3 regions of the Exiguobacterium sp. UBA3968 genome follow, and region 1 is predicted to be linked to each of the others. Evidence: a T-box and tRNA genes for the amino acid it is inferred to sense, from the RefSeq annotation. Region 1 holds a T-box; the other regions hold tRNA genes.
The links. The T-box of region 1 lies ahead of B3S86_RS09495 (valine--tRNA ligase). A T-box ahead of a tRNA ligase gene usually reads a tRNA of that ligase, here a tRNA-Val.
Positions count from the first base shown of each region.

Region 2: it encodes a tRNA-Val, which carries the amino acid that the T-box ahead of B3S86_RS09495 (valine--tRNA ligase) is inferred to sense. The anticodon was not compared.
Region 3: it encodes a tRNA-Val, which carries the amino acid that the T-box ahead of B3S86_RS09495 (valine--tRNA ligase) is inferred to sense. The anticodon was not compared.

Region 1 covers NZ_DGCW01000005.1:1,477,841-1,485,811, reverse strand. The annotation lists gene hemB (porphobilinogen synthase) at 1-482, shown strand, start outside; gene hemL (glutamate-1-semialdehyde 2,1-aminomutase) at 479-1,789, shown strand; T-box leader at 1,843-2,072, shown strand; gene B3S86_RS09495 (valine--tRNA ligase) at 2,123-4,759, shown strand; gene B3S86_RS09490 (bifunctional folylpolyglutamate synthase/dihydrofolate synthase) at 4,814-6,046, shown strand; gene B3S86_RS09485 (DUF5057 domain-containing protein) at 6,126-7,971, shown strand, end outside.
Region 2 covers NZ_DGCW01000008.1:146,054-154,024, forward strand. The annotation lists gene B3S86_RS14660 (histidine phosphatase family protein) at 1-219, opposite strand, end outside; gene B3S86_RS14665 (response regulator transcription factor) at 236-886, opposite strand; gene B3S86_RS14670 (HAMP domain-containing sensor histidine kinase) at 888-2,237, opposite strand; gene B3S86_RS14675 (YdhK family protein) at 2,385-2,936, shown strand; tRNA gene B3S86_RS14680 (tRNA-Val) at 2,982-3,054, opposite strand; gene B3S86_RS14685 (nitroreductase family protein) at 3,194-3,820, opposite strand; gene yhfH (protein YhfH) at 4,006-4,152, shown strand; gene B3S86_RS14695 (polysaccharide deacetylase family protein) at 4,344-5,189, shown strand; gene B3S86_RS14700 (YkyA family protein) at 5,205-5,846, shown strand; gene B3S86_RS14705 (EamA family transporter) at 5,947-6,849, shown strand; gene nagE (N-acetylglucosamine-specific PTS transporter subunit IIBC) at 6,871-7,971, opposite strand, start outside.
Region 3 covers NZ_DGCW01000008.1:135,562-143,532, reverse strand. The annotation lists gene B3S86_RS14645 (D-alanyl-D-alanine carboxypeptidase family protein) at 150-977, shown strand; gene B3S86_RS14640 (efflux RND transporter permease subunit) at 1,178-4,318, opposite strand; tRNA gene B3S86_RS14635 (tRNA-Val) at 4,503-4,575, shown strand; gene B3S86_RS14630 (PTS transporter subunit IIC) at 4,674-5,696, opposite strand; gene B3S86_RS14625 (metallophosphoesterase family protein) at 6,059-6,793, shown strand; gene B3S86_RS14620 (hypothetical protein) at 6,830-7,108, opposite strand; gene B3S86_RS14615 (sterol desaturase family protein) at 7,233-7,871, shown strand; partial or broken gene B3S86_RS14610 (IS3 family transposase) at 7,906-7,971, opposite strand, start outside.

The sequences.
Region 1 (7,971 bases):
TGATGGACGGATTCGTCGCAGCGATTCGTCAAGGGTTGGACGAGAACGGCTTCAGCCATATTCCGGTCATGAGCTATGGCGTTAAATATGCATCTGCTTATTACGGTCCATTCCGTGACGCGGCAAACTCGGCACCAGGAGAAGGCGACCGGAAAGGCTACCAAATGGACCCAGCAAACCGTCGCGAAGCGTTCCGAGAAGCAACAGCGGACGTAGATCAAGGAGCTGACTTCATGATCGTCAAACCTGCGCTTGCGTTCATGGACATCATTCGTGATGTGCGCGAGCGGATTGATCTACCAATCGTTGCGTATAACGTATCGGGTGAGTATGCGATGGTCAAAGCTGCAGCCCTGAACGGCTGGATCGACGAAGAACGAATCGTCCTTGAGACGATGCTTGGCTTTAAACGAGCAGGAGCTGATTTAATTATCACCTATTTCGCAAAAGACATTTGTCGTTACCTGGAGGGGTCGAAATGAGCTTAATTAACCAGAACTCAAAATCAAAAGAAGCGTTCGAGCGGGCACTCCCGCTCATGCCGGGTGGTGTCAACAGCCCAGTCCGTGCTTATAAATCAGTTGGGATGACACCAATTTTCGCAGATCATGCGAAAGGATCAAAGCTCTATGATATCGACGGAAAAGAGTATATCGATTACGTCCTGTCATGGGGACCGATGATTCTCGGTCATGCCGATCCAATCGTCACATCAGCGATTCAAGAACAAGCGACGCGTGGCTGGAGTTACGGGACACCAACAGAAATCGAATCAGCGATGGCGGAAGTCGTCATCAGTCGTGTACCGTCGGTCGAAGTCGTCCGGATGGTCAATTCGGGTACAGAAGCGACGATGGCTGCCCTTCGTCTCGCACGCGGCTATACAGGTCGGACAAAAATCTTGAAGTTCGAAGGCTGTTACCACGGTCATGGGGACTCACTCTTGATTAAAGCAGGTTCAGGTGTCGCGACACTTGGACTACCGGATTCACCAGGCGTTCCAGCGCAAATTGCGAGCATGACACTGACGGTTCCTTACAACGATTTGGATGCTGTCCGGATCGCGTTTGAAAAACACGGCGACGATATTGCTGGTGTCATCGTCGAACCGGCTGCTGGGAACATGGGCTTCGTGCCACCAGAACCAGGATTCCTTGAAGGCTTACGGGAAATCACATCAGAAAACGGTGCGTTATTGATTTTTGACGAAGTCATGACCGGTTTCCGTGTCGGATTCCACTGTGCGCAAGGACACTTCGGTGTCACGCCGGATATCACGTGTCTTGGTAAAGTCATCGGCGGCGGAATGCCAGTCGGTGCTTATGGCGGACGTCGTGACATCATGGAACAGATCGCACCACAAGGTCCAATTTATCAAGCAGGTACGTTATCTGGGAACCCACTTGCGATGGCAGCGGGTCTAGCGACACTGACGCAATTGAAACCCGAGCACTATGAAGAGTTCGACCGGAAAGCGAGCCGTCTGTCTGAAGGCTACCTGAATGCTGCGGCGAAATATAACATTCCACTGACGACGAACCGTGCGGGTGCGATGTTTGGTGTCTTCTTCACGGATGAACGTGTCACGAACTTCGAAAAAGCGAAAACATCGAACCTTGAGATGTTCCGTTCGTATTATCAAAAGATGGCGGCGCGTGGTGTCTTCTTACCACCATCACAATTCGAAGGTCTCTTCCTCTCGATTGCCCATACGGACGAAGACATCGAACAGACGATTGAAGCCGTCGAATTGACGTTCAAGGAACTCCAAGTTGAGTTCGATCGTTAAGCAGTCTTGACGATTGCTTGAACTCTCGGCTAAAATGAATAAAGAAGAAAATGGCAACAGCGATGACGGGAAGAGTAATCCTGTATTCGTACCGGCGTAGAGAACACATCCTTGGCTGAAAGATGTGACGGACGAACAGGAGGAAGGTCACCCCACGAGCTGGTATCGTGAGTCTTACGAGCGATATCCGTCCTCCACACGTTACGTGGCTCGAGGGCATCCGATGTTGGATGAACTAAGGTGGTACCGCGGAAAAAAGCAACGGCTTTCTTTCGTCCTTAGCATAGGACGAGAGAAGCCGTTTTTATTATGGACAAAAAGGGAGCGATCAGGATGCAGGAATTATCAATGCCAACGAAATATGATCCGCAGGCAACGGAAGAAAAATGGCACGACTTTTGGTTAAAGGGAGAGTACTTTAAAGCTGATCAAGATCCGGAGAAAGAGCCGTACACGATCGTCATTCCACCACCGAACGTCACAGGTAAATTACACCTTGGTCACGCTTGGGACACAACATTACAAGACATGCTGACGCGGATGAAACGGATGCAAGGGTTCGACGTCCTGTATCTACCGGGAATGGACCATGCTGGTATTGCGACGCAAGCAAAAGTCGAACAAAAACTGCGGGCAGAAGGGAAATCACGTCTTGAAATGGGTCGTGAGAAATTCCTCGAGCAATCTTGGGCATGGAAAGAAGAGTATGCGTCAACGATCCGTGCACAATGGGCAAAACTCGGTCTTGGACTCGATTACTCGCGTGAACGCTTCACGCTCGACGAAGGGTTGTCGGAAGCAGTTCAAGAAGTCTTCGTTAAACTTTACGAAAAAGGCTTGATCTATCGTGGCGAATACATCGTTAACTGGGACCCAGCGACGAAAACAGCGATCTCGGATATCGAAGTCATCTACAAGGATATCGAAGGGGCGTTTTACCACCTCAGCTATCCACTGACGGACGGTTCAGGTCATGTTGAACTAGCGACGACACGTCCTGAGACGATGCTTGGTGATACAGCGATTGCCGTGAACCCGAAGGATGAGCGTTACGCTCACCTCGTCGGAAAAACGATCACGTTACCAATCGTTGGTCGCGAGATTCCGATTGTTGCCGATGACTATGTCGATATGGAGTTTGGTACAGGTGTCGTTAAGATCACACCAGCCCACGACCCGAACGACTTTGAAGTCGGTAACCGTCACGAGTTACCACGTGTCCTCGTCATGAATGAAGATGGAACGATGAATGAGAACGCAGGGAAATACGAAGGCATGGATCGTTTCGAATGCCGGAAACAAATCGTTGAAGATTTAAAAGCAGAAGGTGTTTTGATCAAAATCGAACCACACTTGCACTCTGTCGGTCACTCGGAACGCTCAGATGCAATCGTCGAGCCGTATCTTTCACTTCAATGGTTCGTCAAAATGGAGCCACTCGCGCAAAAAGCACTCGAGGAGCAACAAGGACCAGACAAGGTCAACTTCGTTCCACAACGCTTTGAAAACACGTACGTACGCTGGATGGAAAACATCCGTGACTGGTGTGTCAGCCGTCAACTCTGGTGGGGACACCGGATTCCGGCTTGGTACCATAAAGAAACAGGCGAAGTCTACGTTGGCAAGGAAGCACCAGCCGATATCGAGAACTGGGAGCAAGACAACGATGTCCTTGATACGTGGTTCTCTTCAGCGCTCTGGCCGTTCTCAACGATGGGGTGGCCGAACACGGACGCAGCGGATTATCAAAAATACTTCCCGACATCGACACTCGTTACGGGTTATGACATCATCGCTTTCTGGGTCTCACGGATGATCTTCCAATCGTACGAATTCACAGGACAACGTCCATTCCAAGACGTCTTGATCCACGGATTGATTCGTGATTCGGAAGGACGCAAGATGTCAAAATCACTCGGTAACGGAATCGACCCGATGGATGTCATCGAGAAGTATGGTGCCGATTCTCTTCGTTGGTTCTTAACGACAGGATCAACACCAGGGAACGACCTCCGCTTCTACTGGGAAAAGATTGAAGCAACGTGGAACTTCTCGAACAAACTATGGAACGCAAGCCGTTTTGCCTTGATGAACATGGACGATTTAACGTTTGATCAGATTGATTTGACAGGCGAAAAATCACTCGCAGATAAGTGGATCCTGACACGTTTACAGACAACGATTGATGACGTGACACGTCTATCGGATAAATATGAGTTTGGTGAAGCAGGACGTATTCTCTATCACTTCATCTGGGAAGACTTCTGTAACTGGTATATCGAGATGGCGAAGTTGCCGCTCAACGGAGAAGACGAAACAGCGAAACAAACGACGCGTTCGGTTCTTGCCTATACACTCGACCGGATCATGCGCTTGATGCATCCATTCATGCCGTTCATCACGGAAGAAATCTGGCAACACTTACCGCATGAAGGTGAGACGATCACACGTGCCGCATGGCCGACACGCGAAGCGTCACTCGACTTCCCGGAAGCTGTTCCAGCATTTGAAGCGGTTCAGAACGTCATCCGTTCGGTTCGTAACATCCGCGCGGAAGTGAACGCACCGATGTCGAAACAGATCCAACTATTCATCTCGACGAATGACGCACGTGTTCAAGACGACTTGTCATCAAACAGCTCGTACTTGCAAAAGTTCACGAACGCGTCTGAACTCCGGATTGAAGAGCAAATGCCAGCGCCAGAAAAAGCGATGAGTGCGATCGTAACGGGAGCAGAATTGTTCATCCCGCTCGCAGACTTGATTAACATCGAGGAAGAAATCGCGCGCTTGAATAAAGAACTCGTCAAGTATACGAAAGAAGTCGAACGGGTCGAGAAAAAACTCAACAACCCTGGCTTCGTCGGCAAAGCACCGGCACACGTCATTGATGAAGAAAAAGCGAAGGCACTTGATTATACGGAAAAACGTCAAGCTGTCGAAGCACGAATTAACGAACTCTCACACTAATTACAGCAGTGGCTCAAGTCTCCTTGAGCCACTTTTTTTAAAGGAGCGAACAGCATGAGGACGCGAGAAGATGTATTGGATTGGTTATCGAGCTTACTAGCATTCGGTGTCAAACCGGGTCTTGAACGGATGCAGGCGATGTTACTGGGATTACAGATTGACCCGGACGCGATTCCGACGATTCATGTCGCTGGCACGAACGGAAAAGGATCGACGGTTGCGTTCTTACGTGAGATGGGGATTGCGGAAGGATTACGAATCGGGACGTTCACGTCACCGTATATCATTCAGTTCGAGGAACGAATTATGTTGAACGGGGTACCGATTGCAGAAGACGATCTTGTCGCAGCTGCCATCGCCGTTCAAGCTGCCATCCAGCGCATCGATCCGGCACTCGGTACGGTCACTGAGTTCGAGGCATTAACAGGACTTGCTTTCTATTATTTTGATCAGATTCGTCCGGATTTCGTCATCTATGAGGTCGGTCTCGGTGGACTGTATGACTCAACGAACGTCTTTAAAAAGCCGGTCGCAGCAATCATCACATCAATCGGTCACGATCATCAAGCGATTCTCGGAGATACGCTCCAAGAGATCGCCTTACAGAAGTTCGGCATCATCAAACAAGGGACACCGGTCATCGCCGGGAAACTGCAAGAAGAACTGACGGTGCCGTTGATGGCATATTGCGGCGACCGAAATGCAACGTTGAAATGGAGTCAGGAAGCCATCATCCGTTATCGATTAAAAGAGACGGGGACTTGGGCAACGTACGATGGGATTCCAGAGACCCGCTTAGGTCTTGAAGGCCATCATCAAGTTCATAATGCGGCGAACGCCGTCATTTGTGCGCGACGTCTCGGATGGTCGAAAGCGGCGATCCGAAAAGGGCTACGAGAAGCGAAACATCCAGGTCGATTTGAAACCATCTCACGCAAACCACGAATCATTCTCGATGGTGCGCATAATCCGGAAGGCATCACGGCACTCGTTGAACGGTTAAAGGAAGAATCAAAACCTGTGACGTTGCTCTGTTCGATTTTGCGTGACAAAGACCGGTCGGCGATGCTTGCGCAGTTAAGCAACGTTACACCAGATATTTACGAGACGACATTCGATTTCCCACGAGCAAGGACACTCGATGAGTTAAAACAAGACGGGGCTAATGTAACGACGGTCGAAGAGTTCTTCGATCAATTAGAGATGGACCGGACATACGTCGTGACGGGATCACTTTATTTCATCAGTGAAGTGCGTCATTATTACGCTTCCGTTTTTACAAAATAGGGAAAATCCTGATTCTCTCGTTATAATGAAATGGGGGAGTATAGTCCCATATTTCAATGATACGATGAGGAGACGATAAATGATGAAACAGTGGGTCCGTCTAGCCTTAGCTACCTTACTGATTTTTTCAAGTTTTACGTATATACAGGAGCCACATTCAAAAGCCGCAACGGGTGAAAAGTTTAAGGTTTTAGAGATTCGTGATGAATGGTCAACGACGAATCGGATTGATCCGGGAACCAAAATCACTTCGTTATTGACCGGACTTGATTCAGCGCGTTTTGATGTTAAGAAGATGACCGTCAAGGAACTTAACGCTTCACGTTTTCCGTTAGATGGAGCGTTTGATGCAATCGTTTTTGATCCTTCAATCAATAGTAATGATCAAGAGAAATATTCAATTAAATTATCTGAGTTTGATAAAAGAAATCATAATACAAGTAAAATCGAAAATGATATTACACGACTAAAAAGTAATGAAATCCTCAATGCATATGTTCGAAAAGGACTACCAGTGTATCTGCATAAAGATATCTTCACGCATGATCAAAGTAATTTCTCAAAGGTCTTGAAGAACTATGTGTCGACGCAAGCAACTGTTTCTTACGAAAATATCAATGATGTCATTAACTCATTGAAGCAAAAAATCAATGTGCGTCCCCGTATCTCGAATGTGACAGTAAAGCAAGCAGGTAACACATTGTCGTCTATCGGTTCGATAGCGGTTCCGAATCGACCAATTGAGTTTAGTTATACTCTTGATCAGTCGATAACTGATACTATAGCGACACTTTATATCGATTTTGACAGTAATGATCAGTTCGATGAATCAGAAAAAGTTGATGAATTACCAGCCGCAGCTAACGGGAAACTTACCTATACATTTGACGTTCCGAGTTATACAGGACCACGACAGTGGATGATTCGAATCAATAAAAGCAATGGATTGTCAGACTATAAGACAGGTAGTTTTTTAATGAAAGATCAATTAGCTGAAGCAAAAGTACTTCAGGTTCTTGGAACGAGAGGAACTGGTTCTCTTCTAGATAATCTAAAAGGAGAAAATTTAAGTAAAAATGATTTTTATAATTTTAATTTAAATGTCATAGATTCAGCTAAATTTTCGAGTGAAGTAACTTCAAAAGATTTAAATGCTTCATATGATATGTTGATTTTCGGATTCCAAGATTCTTATGGTACTGCTAGTCTTACTGACCTGGCATTTGATAAAGTTAAGTCATTTACGAATACGGGACAGGGACTCATGTTGACACACGATACCATCTTTAGATCAAATGTAAAAAATGCGCCAACTCGCTGGGAAGCAGACTACGCTACAGCATCGGGTCAAACCTACTATACAAATATGGGGTTTGCAGCACCTAAAAAATCCACGAAAGCCATTCGACAAAATGAAGGGCAAATGACATCATTTCCTTTTGCGTTAGACAATGAGATTTCGATTGCGCAAACACACAATCAATATTTTGCTCTTGATTTAGAACAACCGGATTTAATACCTTGGTATAATATCAAGGAAACAGAAGCAAATACGGAGACTGGTAGGACGGTAGGAGATGCTCGAAATCACTACTATATGTACACCAAGGGAAACATCACATATTCAGGTGCTGGACATACCTCTTCTTTTACAAATGTAGGGGAGCAGAATCTATTTACCAACACGATGTATCGTGCCTTTATCGGTGCGAATCATAAACCTTTAATCAAAAGTCTTTTACCATATGACAAATCAAGTTATCTTGAAAATGAGCCTTTAGCAATCTCATACCAAATAAACGACTACGATCTACAAGATCGTGAGTTGAAGACGCGCATCTATATTGATGATGAGAAAGTGTTTGAAAACAATAAGTTGAAAAACAACTCATTCGTCAGTCAATCGTTTGAATCGAAACTTAAAG
Region 2 (7,971 bases), on a different contig from region 1:
CTCTACCTCAATGATTGGTTGTTGACGTGCCTCCGCGAGCGGTGCAATCGTCTCGATTGCCCGTCGATACGGGCTGCTGTAGAATCTGTCGATTGGAATTTCTTGAAAGGTTTCAAGTAAACGTATCGCATCTGCCTGTCCTGTATCGGAAAGTGGACGTGCTTTCTCATCTGTTGAGTATGTCGAATGTGCGTGCCGTACGAAATAGAGTGTCGTCATGTTTTGAATTTCCCCTTTATTGGTGTGTCCAGCGGTATCCGATTCCGCGAACTGTTTCCAGATGCTGTTCAATCGGAAAACCGCAAACACGTAGTTTTTCTCTTAAATGTCTGATATGCGAGTCGATCGTCCGCTCGTCTACAGCCGCTTCCGCTCCCCATAACATCGTCGTTAGTTGATCGCGCGTCCAAACACGTCGTGGAGAATCTAAAAATACACCTAACAACTCAAACTCCGTCTTCGTTAACGAAATCTTTTGTTGGAGGTAACTACAACGATAGCTTTCCCGGTCATAGGATAGACCATCGTACTGTTGCTGTAATAAAACTTCCATTCGTCCGATCAGTTCCCCTTCTTGAATCGGTTTTGATATGTAATCATTCGCTCCTACTTCTCGTGTCCGAATGATGTCTTCCCGTTGATTCCGCGCCGTAACCATTAAGATCGGGATGTTAGAGTGTTCTCGAATGAGACGACAACATGTCCAGCCATCCATATCCGGCATCATGACATCTAGTAAAATCAGGTCGAATACGCGCTGACGGCAGAGATCAAGAGCTTGTTGCGCAGAATCCACAAGCTGACACGTGTACCCATACGGCTGAATATACAGTTTGAGCAGTTCAAGCATTCTTGGTTCATCATCTACGATCAATACATGCGGCATTTTATTTCTCCTTCCACTGCAGTGTCACTTGTGTTCCATGTCCAAGTTGACTCTTGATGTTCAATTCTGCTCCATGTGTCTGAGCAATTGCTTCAACGATGGAGAGTCCGATTCCAGTTCCTCCATGTTTTCGAGAACGAGATGCTTCCGTTCGGTAGAGCCGTTTCGTTACATGAGGTAAAGATTCTGCAGCGATCCCTTCTCCTGTATCTTCGATTTGAATGAAAACTCCTACTGCGTTGACACCATAACGAACGATGATTTTTCCCGACGTCGTATGTCGCCGTGCATTTTCAATGATATTCACGATCATCTGACGGAGCTGCTGAGCGTCACCCATCACTTCTATTCGCTCACCTTCTATCTCGAACGAAACATTTTCTTGTTCGATGTCTAAACGCATCAATCGTATCACTTGATGAATCAAGTCTTCGACATCGACAGGTTTTCGTTCCATCATAAAAGCATTGGCATCAATGCGTGCTAACCAAAATAATTGCTCAATCCATTCATTCATTTGCTGACTTTCTTCTCGAATGATCGTAATGTAGCGTTGTTGCTCATCCGGCGTCAACGTTTGACGTTCGAGAATGTCCGCGTATCCCTTTATATATGTCAATGGTGTTCGTAGTTCATGAGATACGCTTGCTAAAAATTCGGATCGTTCCCGATTCAAAAAATCGAGATCTTGTTTTAATTGCTGAATCGAACGCGCCAATTGTCCCAGTTCGTCTTGTCGATCAATCGGCAACGCTCCATCTTCCCCATCTAATAGACGTGCCGTCGCTTTTTCCATTTGAACCAGCGGACGAGAGATGAGCCGGGTCGTCCAAATGCTTGCCGCACCTGCTAATAAAAGTGCGAGCAGACCCACTTGGAAAAACTGCTGTTTCAACGGATCAAGTACGTGATCCACGATTGCTTTAGAAGCGAACATGAAGACATGACCCCGATGTTTCCCGTCGATGGTAATGGGACTGTCCGTCATTAAAAAGTCACGCATCGTCACGATTTTTCCTTGTTGACGGTAATCAAAATCCGTATGCTCTAACATGCTCTTCATCTCATTCGACAAAGGTCGTGACGCTTCAAGTTGTTTTCCATCTGCATCAGTGATCACCACAGTAAACGATGAATCTGCTTCCATCATGCTGACATGGCGCATCGTCGTTTGGTCATAGGAATCGACAAGGACATCACGGTGTGTATTTCCTCGGTTCAGTAAACCGTCCACTACTTCCTGCGTTCGTGTTTGAGACAACTGATAATACAATGTCCCGAACAACACACTGCCACAAATTAAAAATGCCGCAAGAACGATTCCTCCGACCGAGTATGAAATACGACGCATGACGATTCCTCCTTTTTCTCTCCACTTTTAGTATAGCTAAAAAAATCGCGATCGATGCAGACAAACGAAACTGTCACCTCATCTGCACACGATTTGCATATACGCTGGGTATAGTAAAGAAGACTAGTGACTTCAGGAGGATTATATATGAAAAAATCATTGACATTAACCGCACTTGCTCTTAGTTCTACGCTTTGGCTCGGTGCATGTGGATCCGCCAATAACGATGGAAGTAATAGTGACTCACACGACATGTCTCATGGAGATATGATGCATTCGAGCGACGGAAAGCTACCATCCGGTTTAAAGGAAGCCAGTGATCCGACTTATCCGAAAGGAAGCAACGTCACGTTGACGACGGATCATATGGACGGTATGGACGGAGCTAAAGCAACGATTGCGGGAGCTTACGATACCGTCGTCTATGCGATCAGTTACAAACCGACTACTGGTGGAAAGATGGTGAAAAATCATAAATGGGTCATTCAGGAAGAACTCGATCCCGTTCCAACTAAGCCACTGCAAGTTGGTGATGAAACGACTGTCAAGGCAGATCATATGAAAGGTATGGATGGAGCTAAAGCGACGATTGATGAAGTAAAGGAAACGACTGTCTACATGGTGAACTATGAACCAACGGACGGTGGAGAGATGGTGAAAAATCATAAATGGGTCACCGAGGATGAGATAAAGAAATAATAAAAAAGCCCGCTTTTCCTATAAAGGAGAAGCGGGTTTTCGGTATGATTCTGACTGGGCTCGAACCAGCGACCTCTACCCTGTCAAGGTAGCGCTCTCCCAGCTGAGCTACAGAATCATGTTTGCAGTACGTTATGTACTTGCTAGGACATGTATTAATATATCAAGAAACTAAAAGGCTGACAAGTCTTTTTCTGAAAAAAAATAAAAAAATTAAAATGGAGGAATTGAACCCCGCTTCCTCCATTTTGAATGACTTACAGGAAGGTCGACACTTGATCGATCGGTAAACGTAGTGCCGGACGCTTTTTCGCATCTTCGACCGCTTTTCCGATAGCAATCAACATGACCGGTACATACCGTGACTCGGTGATGAACGTTTCCGCAAAACGTTGATGATCAAATCCACCCATTGCGAGTGTTGATAATCCACGCGCTTCTGCCGCAAGCATCAATTGCATCGCAGCAAGGCTCGCATTCGACATAGCCGCGTCGCGCCCATAGGCTTCACTTTGATAAGCGCCTTCTACCTGTGCCTTGATCGAATCAAACAGATCCTCTGTCATGCCACCTGCTTCTACTGCCGGACCGTACACCGGATTGTAGTTTCGATTAGCTTGAACATCACCTAAGATCGCAATGACTGCTGAAGCCGAAGTGATAGCCGGCTGATTGTATGCGATCGGTGCAAGCTGTTGCTTCGCTTCTTCTGAATGGAAGACCGTGAAATGCCAGTGTTGCAAATTCCAAGCACTCGGCGCCGCTGTCGTCCATTCTAATAGTTCTTCCACTTCCTGTTTTGAAAGTTTGAACGTTTCGTCGTAATGACGAACGGAACGTCTTTCTGTTAAGACACGCATTGTATCAAGTGTTGCCTGTGTCATGTGTAAATCCCCCTTATTATTATCAGATTACTTAGATATCGTAGCATGTCTCTTTTTTATTGTCCTCTATCAATACTTCAAACGAATTTACTGTTATAAAACAATAGTTGACATTAAACTTCTGTACTAATACAATAAAAACAAGAAAAAGACCATTGCGTTTATTTTGAAGGAGGAAAAAACACATGGAACAACCCCTTTACCAAGAAGCATCTGCTGCATTCTATCGTGAGCTTCCCGTCAAGACGTGTGCCCATTGCGGAAAAGAGATGGATGAACAATGTGAATCCTATCAAACGGAATGCGATGAGTGTGCTGTAACAGAACACTAATAACACATGAAACAATCACTTATTCAGTGGTTGTTTTTTTATTTCTTACAAACTTCTTCTAAATAAATCGATATTTTTTAGAAAAATCGATTTTTCGTCATCTTTTTGTCATCTGTTTGTTACAAAAGAAACAGTCAGAATGTTACATTATCTGTATATGATATTTTTGACAAAAGGAGCGACAGACAACGATGGATCCATTTACCTCAAGCCACGCTAGCGAACTCGGTCCACGACCGCGGACAAAAAAAAGAAAGTTTTTCCCTCGGTTCTTCTTACTTCTCACACTTGTCTTTCTCGGAGTTGGGGGATATGTCGCTTATCGATACGTATTTACTCCTGAACAACAATCCATTACGACAGGTAAATCCATTACTGAAGTCCCTGTCGTCAATATGGAAAAAGCACGCGTGGAAAAATGGAATGGTGTGACGAAAAAAGTCGCTTATTTAACATTCGAGGATGGTCCATCCGCATTAACACCGGACTTACTTCGAACATTGGATCAACTTCAGACTCGTGCCACTTTCTTTTATCTCGGAACACAAATAGATGCTTTTCCGCAAGAAGTTAAAGCTGCTGCGAAAGCCGGACATTACATCGGCTTACACGGGGAAACACACGATTACGATACATTGTACAAAAAAGGAAAGTATGTCTCAGAGATGCAAAGTGTTCAGAAGAAAATCCATGAGTTGACGAAGCTAACACCACATTTGACACGACCACCTTATGGCTCTGATCCAGGCATCACGAAAAAGATGGCATCTGCCATTCACGCTGCAGACTTCCGAGTATGGGACTGGTCGATCGATTCAATGGACTGGTATTACAAAGATAGTGCAAAAGAAGTGGCTAATACGGTCATTCGGCGAGCAGAGCGTCCATTTGAAATCATTCTCTTGCATGAACAACCACAAGCTATCAAGGCCCTTCCGGCCATTGTTGCCGGACTTCAAAAAAAGGGCTATCAGTTCGCGATTTATGATGAAGATTTCCATATTCCGTACAACTTCGTGCAATACTCGAATTTATAAGGAGTTACTATCTAGATGAAAAAATCATTCGTAGCAGTACTATTCCTGTCGAGCTTCGGACTCGCTGCCTGCTCCAACGATTCACCAGCCTCTCTTCATGAACAGCTAGAGCAACAAGTCAAAGGTGAAGAAAAGGCATTCATGCTAGCTGATCAACGTGCTCGTAAGGACGAAATTTCAGTTAATACGTACCAAGCCGTTCTTGATGCAGGTGCTGAAGAAATCAAACGCTCTCAAAATGAACGGGAGGAACTAGAAGCCTTAAATGATGAACGGCTTGCTTTATTGAAACAAGAAGAAACGTTACGTAAGGAAACGTACGCTGAACTTGATCTTGAAGAATTGAAGGATGCTGTAAACAAACTTGATGGTAAAGCAAAAACGGAAGGAACTGCCTTAGTGGCAATCATCAAGGAACGCCAGCAGACGTTTCAAACGTTCTCGAAAACGTATCGACAAGCGATGGACGCTGAAAAGAGAGTGCTTTCACGCTTGACTAAAAAACCGGATTTCGTTAAGATTGATGAGTCAACAGCGGATTTAAATCGTTTAACACGGAAAGCTACCGCGTCATTAAAGAAGTGGAACACGCTGACCGTTCAGTACAACCAAACGAAAACCCGGCTGTATCGTTTGCTCGACACATCAACTCAATAAATCACACAGGTTGCAACCAAACCCTGTCCAAAAAACCTGGACAAGGCCCCGTTGCAACCTTTTTTGTGTGGTTTTTACTAAAAATGGAGGGAAATTATTCATGCATCGCTCAAAAGCAACCTTATTCGTTCTCATTGGCGCTATCAGTTATGGTGTCCTCTCAACGATCGTCAAACTCGCTTATGCAGCTGGATTTAACTCAGCAGCCGTTTCTGGAAGTCAATTTTTCTTCGGTTGGCTGATGATTTTCAGTCTTGCCTTATTTACGAAAAATCTTCGTCTCGATCTTAAGACAGCTGGTCTTCTCATGTTGATCGGTATCTCTAGTGGTACAACTGGTTATCTGTACTATCAAAGTCTTCAGACCGTATCGGCATCCGTTGCAATCATTCTCTTATTCCAATTCACTTGGATCGGTGTCATCATCGATGCGCTCGCATTCAGACGTTTACCATCTCGCGCGCATTTCCTGTCTGCGATTCTGTTGATTGGCGGAGCCATTCTTGCGAGTGCCGCTTACTCGAGTCCACTTGACTTCCGTGGAACATTATTCGGTCTTGGAGCGGCTGTCAGCTTCTCAATTTTCTTACTCGCTAGTGGACGCATCGCCAATCATTTACCCGTCATCAAGAAGAGTTTTTACATGATGACAGGTGGTCTTGCTTTCGTCATGACGATGTATCCACCGACGACGTTCTTATCCTCTGCGAACTTCGAAAATGGACTTCTGTTATACGCGATTCCGCTTGGTCTGTTCGCGTTAATTTTACCACCGCTCTTATTTGCTGCGGGCGCGCCTCACCTCTCCCCAGCAAGCGTTTCTTTGCTTGGAGCAGCTGAACTACCGACAGCGGTCATCTGTTCCGTGTTAATTTTAGGTGAACATCTGATGAGCTCTCAATGGATTGGGATCGTCATCATCTTGATTGGAATCTTTTATCCGATCTATCGCTCGAGCAAAACAGCACCTGTTGCGAGCGTACAGCAAAACGACCTTTCCTGAGCTCAGGAAAGGTCGTTTTCTTTACTTCTGTCGTTTCATCGCATCTGCAACGAATTCGACATCTGTGCCAATGATGATTTGAACACTAGTCGCCCCCATCTTCATGACACCTTTTGCTCCAGCCGCTTTAATCGCTGCTTCATCAATGATGCTTGGATCCTTGACTTGAAGACGTAAACGTGTCGCACAGTTGTCAATCGACGTGACATTTTCTGTTCCTTTCAATCCAGCAAAAATTTGAGCTGCTTGTTGTTCATATTTATCGTCTGAGTCCGTCAAAACGACTCCCGTGTCTGTAACGAGCGATTCATCTTCACGACCTGGTGTCTTCAGATCGAATTTTGTGATCATGAAGTAGAACAGGAAGTAGTAGACGACCGCGAACGCGAGACCAACCGGGATGATCAACAATGGTTTTTTCGCAATCCCGAAGTTCAAGGCGTAATCAATGAAACCAGCCGAGAAGGAGAAGCCATGTAAAATACCGAGTAAGTTAACGATGGCCATCGATAGACCCGTTAGTACAGCATGGATGACGTATAAAACAGGTGACAAGAACATGAACGAGAACTCGATTGGTTCCGTAATTCCTGTCAGGAAGGATGTCAGTCCAAGACCAATCATCGCTCCAGCAACGGCTTTTCGATTTTCCTTACGCGCAGCCATGACGATGGCAAAGGCTGCAGCTGGCAAGGCAAACATCATGATCGGGAAGAAGCCAGCTTGATAAATCCCCGCTGTTGGATCTCCAGCGAAGAAACGCGCAATATCCCCGTTCGCTACCGTACCATCTGCTTTTTCGTATGAACCGAAAACAAACCAAAAAATATTATTTAAAACATGGTGCAAGCCGACAGGAATCAGGAGACGGTTAAAGAATCCAAACAAAGCAGCGCCTCCTGCGCCAAGACCGACCATCCATTCACCGGCACCGTTGATACCTTGCTCGATGAACGGCCAAACATAACCAAAGATGAAAGCAAGTACGAGCATGACAGCTGAGGTAATGATTGGAACAAAACGACGGCCTCCGAAGAATGCCAACCAATCCGGTAACTTAATATTGTAGAAGCGATTGTATAGAAGACCGGCAACGATACCCGCAATGATCCCACCGAATAC
Region 3 (7,971 bases), on a different contig from region 1:
CAATTCACCCTTAAGCTACATTTAGAAAACTTCAGAAATACTTCATTTTCATGACAAGCATTCCGAATGAACCCTGTTTGAAAAAAATAATGGTATTCTAATCTAAAATATGGATGCAGATCCTCATGCATAAAGGAGATACACGATTCATGAAATACATCAAGACACTCATCACGACATTGGCATTGACGGTAGCCTGTACGTCGACTTATATATCAGAAGCTGAGGCGGCGACTTCTTCTTATCGTCAAGCCAAGACATCCCTTCATTTACGTCAAGGGACATCAGTCGAGCAACCGAGTATTGCAGTCATTCCGACAGGGATTTATGTAACAGAACTATCAAAAATCGGTACGTGGTCCAAAATACAGTACGGAACGAAGATTGGCTATGTAAGTACGAAATATCTGTTGACTGATGAACAAATCGGTGGGAAACGTATTGGCAAGACACTCATCGCGAATAAGAACTTAGCACTCCGTTCGACGTACGCTCCTGGAGAGAATCAGCAAGCGCGTGCAGCTTTTGAGAAAATGCGCTTGGCAGCAAAAAAAGAGGGGATTACGCTGGTCGCATTTAGTACATACCGTTCGTACGCTTACCAAAAGGCATTGTTTGATAAATATGTCGCGCGAGATGGATATGAAAAAGCGAGTACTTATAGTGCGGAGCCAGGAAAAAGCGAACATCAGACAGGACTCGCTTTTGATATAGGGGGAGCAGATTCTTCTAAATACGCGATGTTCAGTTTTGCGAAGACGAAAGAGGCGAAATGGCTGTTCGCGAATGCGCACCGGTATGGTTTCCATCTTCGTTATCCATCTGGTAAAGAATCGTGGACAGGTTATACGTATGAAAGCTGGCACTACCGTTATGTAGGGGCGACGCTTGCTGCTCGCCTGAAACTCAGTGGGTTGACAATGGAAGAGTATTTTCATCTTGCTCCTTGGAAACCAGTAAAGACTTCGACATCTTAAAACATGATAAATAGAGGGTGTTGGATTCATCTATTATTCGTCTTGAATGAAAGAGATGGACTGTTTGACAATGACCGGCATGCTGATTGGTAGCTGAACATGACGGTACATTGGAGCAGACGGATGAACCGTTGGAATCATAAGCCTCACACTATAAAAAGCCCATCGCAATCCAAGCGATGGGCTTTTTTGATGTTCACTTAATTGGTTGTTCGTTCTTTTTTCGCTTTTTTGAAGAAGAACAGTTCATAGACGACTGGAACAATGATGAGTGTTAACAACGTAGATGTCGTTAACCCCCCAATAACTGTTAGGGCGAGACCTTTTGAGATCAATGTCCCTGAAGAAGTTGTTAATGCGAGTGGTACCAATGCCATGATCGTTGCGAATGCGGTCATCAGGATTGGACGCAATCGTGTTTTACCCGCTTCAATCAATGATTCGCGAATTGGCATACCACGACCAACGTTTTGACCAATACGGTCGACGAGAACGATGGCATTCGTGGTGACGATACCAATTAACATCAAGAAGCCGATCATGACACTGACCGATAATGGTTCATTTGCAAAGAAGAGCGTGACGAGTGAACCGATTGGAACAAAAATCAGTGAAGACAAGATGATGAACGGAATTCGTGCTTTTCCGAACGTGATCAGCATCGTCAGGTAAACAAGCCCGATTGCAACGACAATCGCGATTCCGAGGGACTGGAAGATTTCGACTGTATCATCATTCCCACCACCACTTGTCAACGAGACACCGTCTGGTAAATTAATTTTTTCGACCTCTGTTTTTACAGCATTAGAAACGTTTTGTACGTCGTCTCCTTTAACTTGTCCGGAAACGCGAGCATATACTTTTCCGTCGAGCTTCTGAATTGATGTGAAGGTCTCAACTTCTTTGACGGTCGCGACATCTTTTAGAGCAACAGGACCGTTTGCTGAGAACAGTTGGACGTCTTCGAGATCTTTCTTCGAAACGAGTCCTTTTTCATAAGACAATTGTACGTCTTGATCTTTATTATCAAGATTCAACGTGCCAACAGTAACAGGCTTCGTTTGATCATTGACGGTCCCGAGGATCTGAAAGCCGGATAGTCCACGATCACTTGCTTTTTCAGGATCGATTTCAACGAGGAATTGCTTTTGTTTTTCGCTGAAGTTGTTTGTGATATATTTTAAATCACTATTTTTGGACATATTATCCTCGACTAATTTCGCAGCTTTTTGAAGCGCTTCGAGATCGTTCGAGAACAGGTCGACATCGACGTTGTTGTTCGACGGAGGACCACCTGTTGATAATTCAGCTACGCTGATTTTGACATTGACGTTTTCCTCTTGAGCGATGTCCTCCATCTGTGTCTCAAGTGATTTGATCGTTTGCTCAACGTTCGCGCCGTCCTTCAGGTTCAAGAAATAACTTGCTTTATTATCGAGACGTAAGCCTGTCGTAAAGTCTCGTGCTCCGACAGACGTCGTGACGTCAGCGATTGCTTGTTCTTTATCAAACATCTTTTCCATCTCAAATGAGACGTCGCTCGTTTTCTCGAGCGATGTGGCAGCCGGAAGTTCAAGCGATGCCGTTAGTGTCTTTGAGGCTTCGTTCGGAATGAACGTAAAGCCGAGACGTGGAACGATCGCTAGAGAACCGCCGAGAAGAATGAACGATACAATTAAGATCGTCGCCTTATGCGAGAGTGACTTTTCAATCAGCTTGCCATACCACCGTTGAAGAGCACCTTCTTTTTCTTCTGCTGGAACCTTCTTAAAGGCAAATTTCGCAAGAATCGGTACGATCGTGATCGCAACGAGTAGTGAAGCAAGTAATGAGAAAATAATTGTCAAAGCAAACGGTAAGAAGAACTTACCAGTGATTCCACCGACGAATCCGATTGGCAGGAAGACGACGACGGTCGTTAGCGTCGATGACGTGATTGCTTTTAAAATCTCTTTTGTCGATTGTTCGATGATCTCATCCGTCATACCGGATTCGGATTTTCGAACACGCCGGAAGATGTTCTCGATAACGACGATACTATCATCAACGACACGACCGACCGCAACGGCCATCCCGCCAAGTGTCATGATGTTCAGAGAAATATCTTGCCAGTTCAAGAAGATAGCAGCAATGAGTAACGATAAAGGAATCGAGACGATGGCAATAATCGTTGCGCGAATATTTCGTAAGAACAAGAGTACAGCGAGAGAGGCAAAGAGGGCACCAAGTAATCCTTCTTTGACGAGTGTCGCGACGGATTCCTCGATATCCTTCGCTGAATCGATCCCAATCGTATAGTCGACTTGATCGTCATATTTATTAAGGATCTTCGTGACTTCATCTGCGATTTCGACCGTATTGGCATCTTGTTTTTTCGTGATTGCCATCGATAAGGAATCTTTTAAATCGTAACGTGTTTTTTCGCTTTGTTGCGAGACTGCTTCGATTTTTGCAATATCTTCTAGACGAATCGGTTCTGCAGGTTCAGACGCCTGATCTGTAGCTGCTCCACCTGTTGTACTTAGTGGTCCTTGTGTTGCACCTTGTGGTGGACCGCCAGCAGATGAACCACCTGTTTGATCGCTACTAGCTGAACTAGTCGCACCTGCAACGGGTGTCAATTGTAGATTTTTTAGTTTATCTAGATTTTCTAGTTTTTCCTCAACGCGAATCGGTATTTTTGAATCGTTTTCTGATAGCTGACCAGATGGGAACGAGACATACTTTCCGTTGATTTGTTCCTTGATACTTGAGAGCGAGAGTCCTGCTTCTGTTGCTTTCTGATTATCGACGGTGATTTGAACGAGATCATCTTTGTAGCCACCAACGGAAACGCTATTGATTCCTGGAATCTTATTAAGTTCAGGTTCGATATCGTCCTTGAGGATTTTTTCGATGTCTTTACCATCCTTACTAAAGAAAGAGATATTATAGATTGGGAACGATCCAAAGGACAGACGATTTAATTTCGTTGTTGCTTCCTCTGGTAGATTCGCATCTTGGATTGCAGCATCAATCTGTTGTTCGACTTTATCCATATCAGTATCGAACGGGAATTCGATGTTTAAGATACCGATGCTTTCATAAGAAGAGCTTGTCAGCTTAGTAGCTCCTTCGATTCCTTTCAAAGCAGTTTCAAGCTTCGAGACGACTTGTTTATCGACATCGTCGGGCGAAGCACCAGGATATACTGCTTCAACAGAGATTTGAGGAAATTCGATTTCTGGGAACTGATCGACTTTTAATTTCGAGAAAGAATAGACGCCTCCTAAAACTAAAAGAATGGCGATGATGAAAACAGCCACCGAATTCTTTAAACTGAATCGGGTTAAAAAGTTCATATGAACACTCCTTTCGTTTATATGTGCTTATTTACATAGTAGAGGACACTCATAGAACCCGCAACTTTAAAACTGTTTTATTCAAAAAGATCTTTTTGAAAAAAGATAATTTTTTTTGTTAAAAAGGCTTTACACCTTTCGATATGCTGCTATAATAAAAATATACCCAGTAACAACACAGCATGATTCTGTAGCTCAGCTGGGAGAGCGCTACCTTGACAGGGTAGAGGTCGCTGGTTCGAGCCCAGTCAGAATCATACCGAAATCGTTCCTTTTCGAAGGAACGATTTTTTTTTGCATTAAAAAAACTATTCCCGAAATCAATCAGGAATAGTTGGAAGGTAGAGATATTATTTTATTGGATTTCGAGATGAAGATCGCCACGCTTCGTCCAGCCTGCGACAGTCGTCAATCGATAGAAGACGAGTGTCAAGACGCCAGGTAAAACGACACCAGTCAAGAAGAAGATAAGGAACGCCTGAGGACCTTGGTTGACGAAGATATTGAGTGGCGCAATCATCGAATTTAAACCGAGTCCAGCGAGTTCATATGGTACTTTCAAAGAGAGAAGAAGCGTCGCTACAGGAGCTGAAATCATCGCTGCGAGAAACGGTGCAACGACAAGACGTGGATTTTTAACGATATTCGGGAATTGTACTTTAGGTGTGACAAAGAAAGAAGCAATCAAACCACCGGGATCCGTCTGACGATATGCCATCAATGTGAAGCCAACGAATTGAGCGGAACAGCCAATGAGTGCAGCGGCACTTGCTACAGGATCAAGCTGCAAAGCGATAGCGAGTGCAGCGGACGAAGCGGGAGACATCAATAAGACACTAAAGATGAGTGCAATGACAAGAGATGTAGCAATAGGAGACGATTCGACTGAAGCGGTGATCATAGCGCTGAATTTTGTAAGGAGTGGTGTCGTTACGGCAGCAGCACCGATACCAGTGATACCACCGGCAAGCACAGCACTCATCGGGATGACCATCATGTCAAATTTCGTTTTTCCAGTCATGCGTTTTCCGACATATACAGCGACCGCAGCTGCGAGTAATGCACTGATTGGCTGACCGGGGGCAAGAACGAGTCCAGAAGCAGTCGATTGAAGCGCAGCACCACCAATCGTCGCTGCGATCATCGCGCTGAACAGGACAAGTGTGTTTCCTCCGAGCTGAAAGGCGATACCGGCACCGAGTGCAGGAGCAAGCAGTACTTTTGCGACGCCGCCAATCGTCAGTAGCATTTGGATATGTAAAAAATTGCCGAGCGTCTCAATCAGGAGTCCGACACCGAGTGTTACAAGAACGGCATTCGCCATTCCAGCTGATACTTTTACCATTCGATCCATCGCATATTCTTTCAACGTTGTCATCCTCTCTCTATCTATCTCTATTTTTTGCCATGAAAAAAGCCTATCCATTTTTGGGATAGGCGCCACTCATTCTGTGCGGGCGCCTCATTCGATGCATCGAAAGGAGGGCCCAAAAATCATTTCCGTTTCATCATCGGAAAAGTTTTCAGTCCCTCATGCATAGAATAATCAGTCGTCCGGCTTGGTTAAATGGCTGTTGCGTCGGAATCATTCAATCGTGCCCCTCTCTGTGAATTTTTCTAAGCCTAACATGCTTCTGATCAATAATCAATATTTTCTGACAATTTATTTTTTCTCTAAATCTAATAGGAATTCACGCTATCATCGGGAAATCCTAATGTACTAACAATGGAGGCGTTTACATGAAAGTAGTGATTTTTACAGATATTCACGGGAATGCTTCAGCATTGCGTGCCGTGTTGTCCTATCTCGATCAGTCTTCAGACATCGATGCTATATATTGCCTCGGTGATCTCGTCGGTATCGGACCTGAACATAATGAGGTCATCAATTTGTTAAGGCAGCGATCTGATATTCAGACGATTTCAGGAAACCATGATGAATGCGTCCTTGCTTTGATTCATGGGGATGTCTATCCCGCTAGTTACCAACATGCGAAAGAGCATCACCAATGGATTGCAGATTCATTGACGCAGGAGAATCAGAGTTATTTGGAGCGTTTACCGCGTGTATTGAATGTCACCCATCAGGAACAAATGATGTATCTGACACATTATGCCTATGCCGATCAGACTAAGAAAATCGGTGAGGAGCCCTTAAAGCCAGCAGTGGATGGAACGAAAGAAAACTTACCCGTCCTTTTTTCCGGAAATGAGGCGCGAATCATTGGCTTTGGTCACCACCATCCAGCACAACAAGTTGAGACGGATCAAACGCTGTACATCAACCCTGGAGCGGTCGGGTGTCAGGAAACAGCTCTTGCCCCAGTAGCAATCCTCACTTTAGAAAAAGGACAAATACGTTCGGAGATTCTGACGATTCCATATGATGATCGACCATTTCTAAATGTACTCAATGCAACAGAAATGCCGGAACGTGAATTGATGCGTCGTCTCTTCTTCGGTAATAGATCATGAAAAAAACCTTCATGAATAGTTCATGAAGGAAGTCGATCAAGCAGACAGTTTCGTCATGATTGAGACGAGACAGACGATAATCAGTAATAGGATGCCGATATTTCGTTTCAACGAGTGACGTGACCAGTAGAAGAATAGTGCAAGGACAGGGGCCACGAAAAAGGCAAGAACAATACTGATCAGTGTTGCAAGAAATAAAACAAATATCCAGAGCTTGCTCGTTGTCCGGTAAACCTGCCACATGTCGTAAAGCGACATAAGCGTATAAGCGAGTAACACAAAGATGATTCCGGTCGATAAACTCAAAACGATCATCACTCCATTCCTTTTTTAGTATAAGGGAAGGAGCAAAGATGACTATATGTCTTGCAGGAAAAAACGTGACGAATCGATGAACGTACGACTAAACGTTGTAATGAAGGAAAAGGAGAGGACATTCATGTCAAATGTGTATCGCCGTTTTTTTCTGTTTCCAGATATTTTAATCATGCTTGTATTACTAATTGCAATAAGTGGGTATATCATCGCGCAACCATTCAGTTGGTCCATGTTGCTATTCTTTTGCATCGGATTGATCGTCTTTAGTTTTAGTGAATATTTCACCCATCGCTTTTTGTTTCATCTATCACCACCGAAGAACGTGTTCGGACGAAAGTTGTTGAAACGACTCCATTACGATCATCATGCGCATCCGAATGAACTGCATCTGTTATTTTTACCAGTATGGTATTCCTTGCCGAATCTCGGATTTTTTGCGGTGGTGACATATCTTCTGACGCAGTCTGTCGTATTGACAGCTGCAGCTGCAAGTGGATTGATCGTCATGTTACTTGTTTACGAGTGGAAGCATTATGTGGCGCATGTTCCGCTAAAGCCGAGAACACGCTTTGGGAAATGGATGAAAAAGACGCATCTGTTACATCACTTCAAAAATGAACATTATTGGTTCGGTGTATCCAATCCGGTAGGAGATTGGTTATTTGGAACGCTGAAGGATGAAAAAACAGTCTTATCTAGCCAAACGGCACGTGATTTAGAAAAAGAATTGGATAATAAAAAACCGCCGATCCTAGACTGACCTAGCACTATGAGACACATATAAAACACCTTGATTAGGCTGCCAGTACACCGTATCTTTTCGGTGTCAGGTAGCCTAATTTTTCTTGGATTCGTTCTTC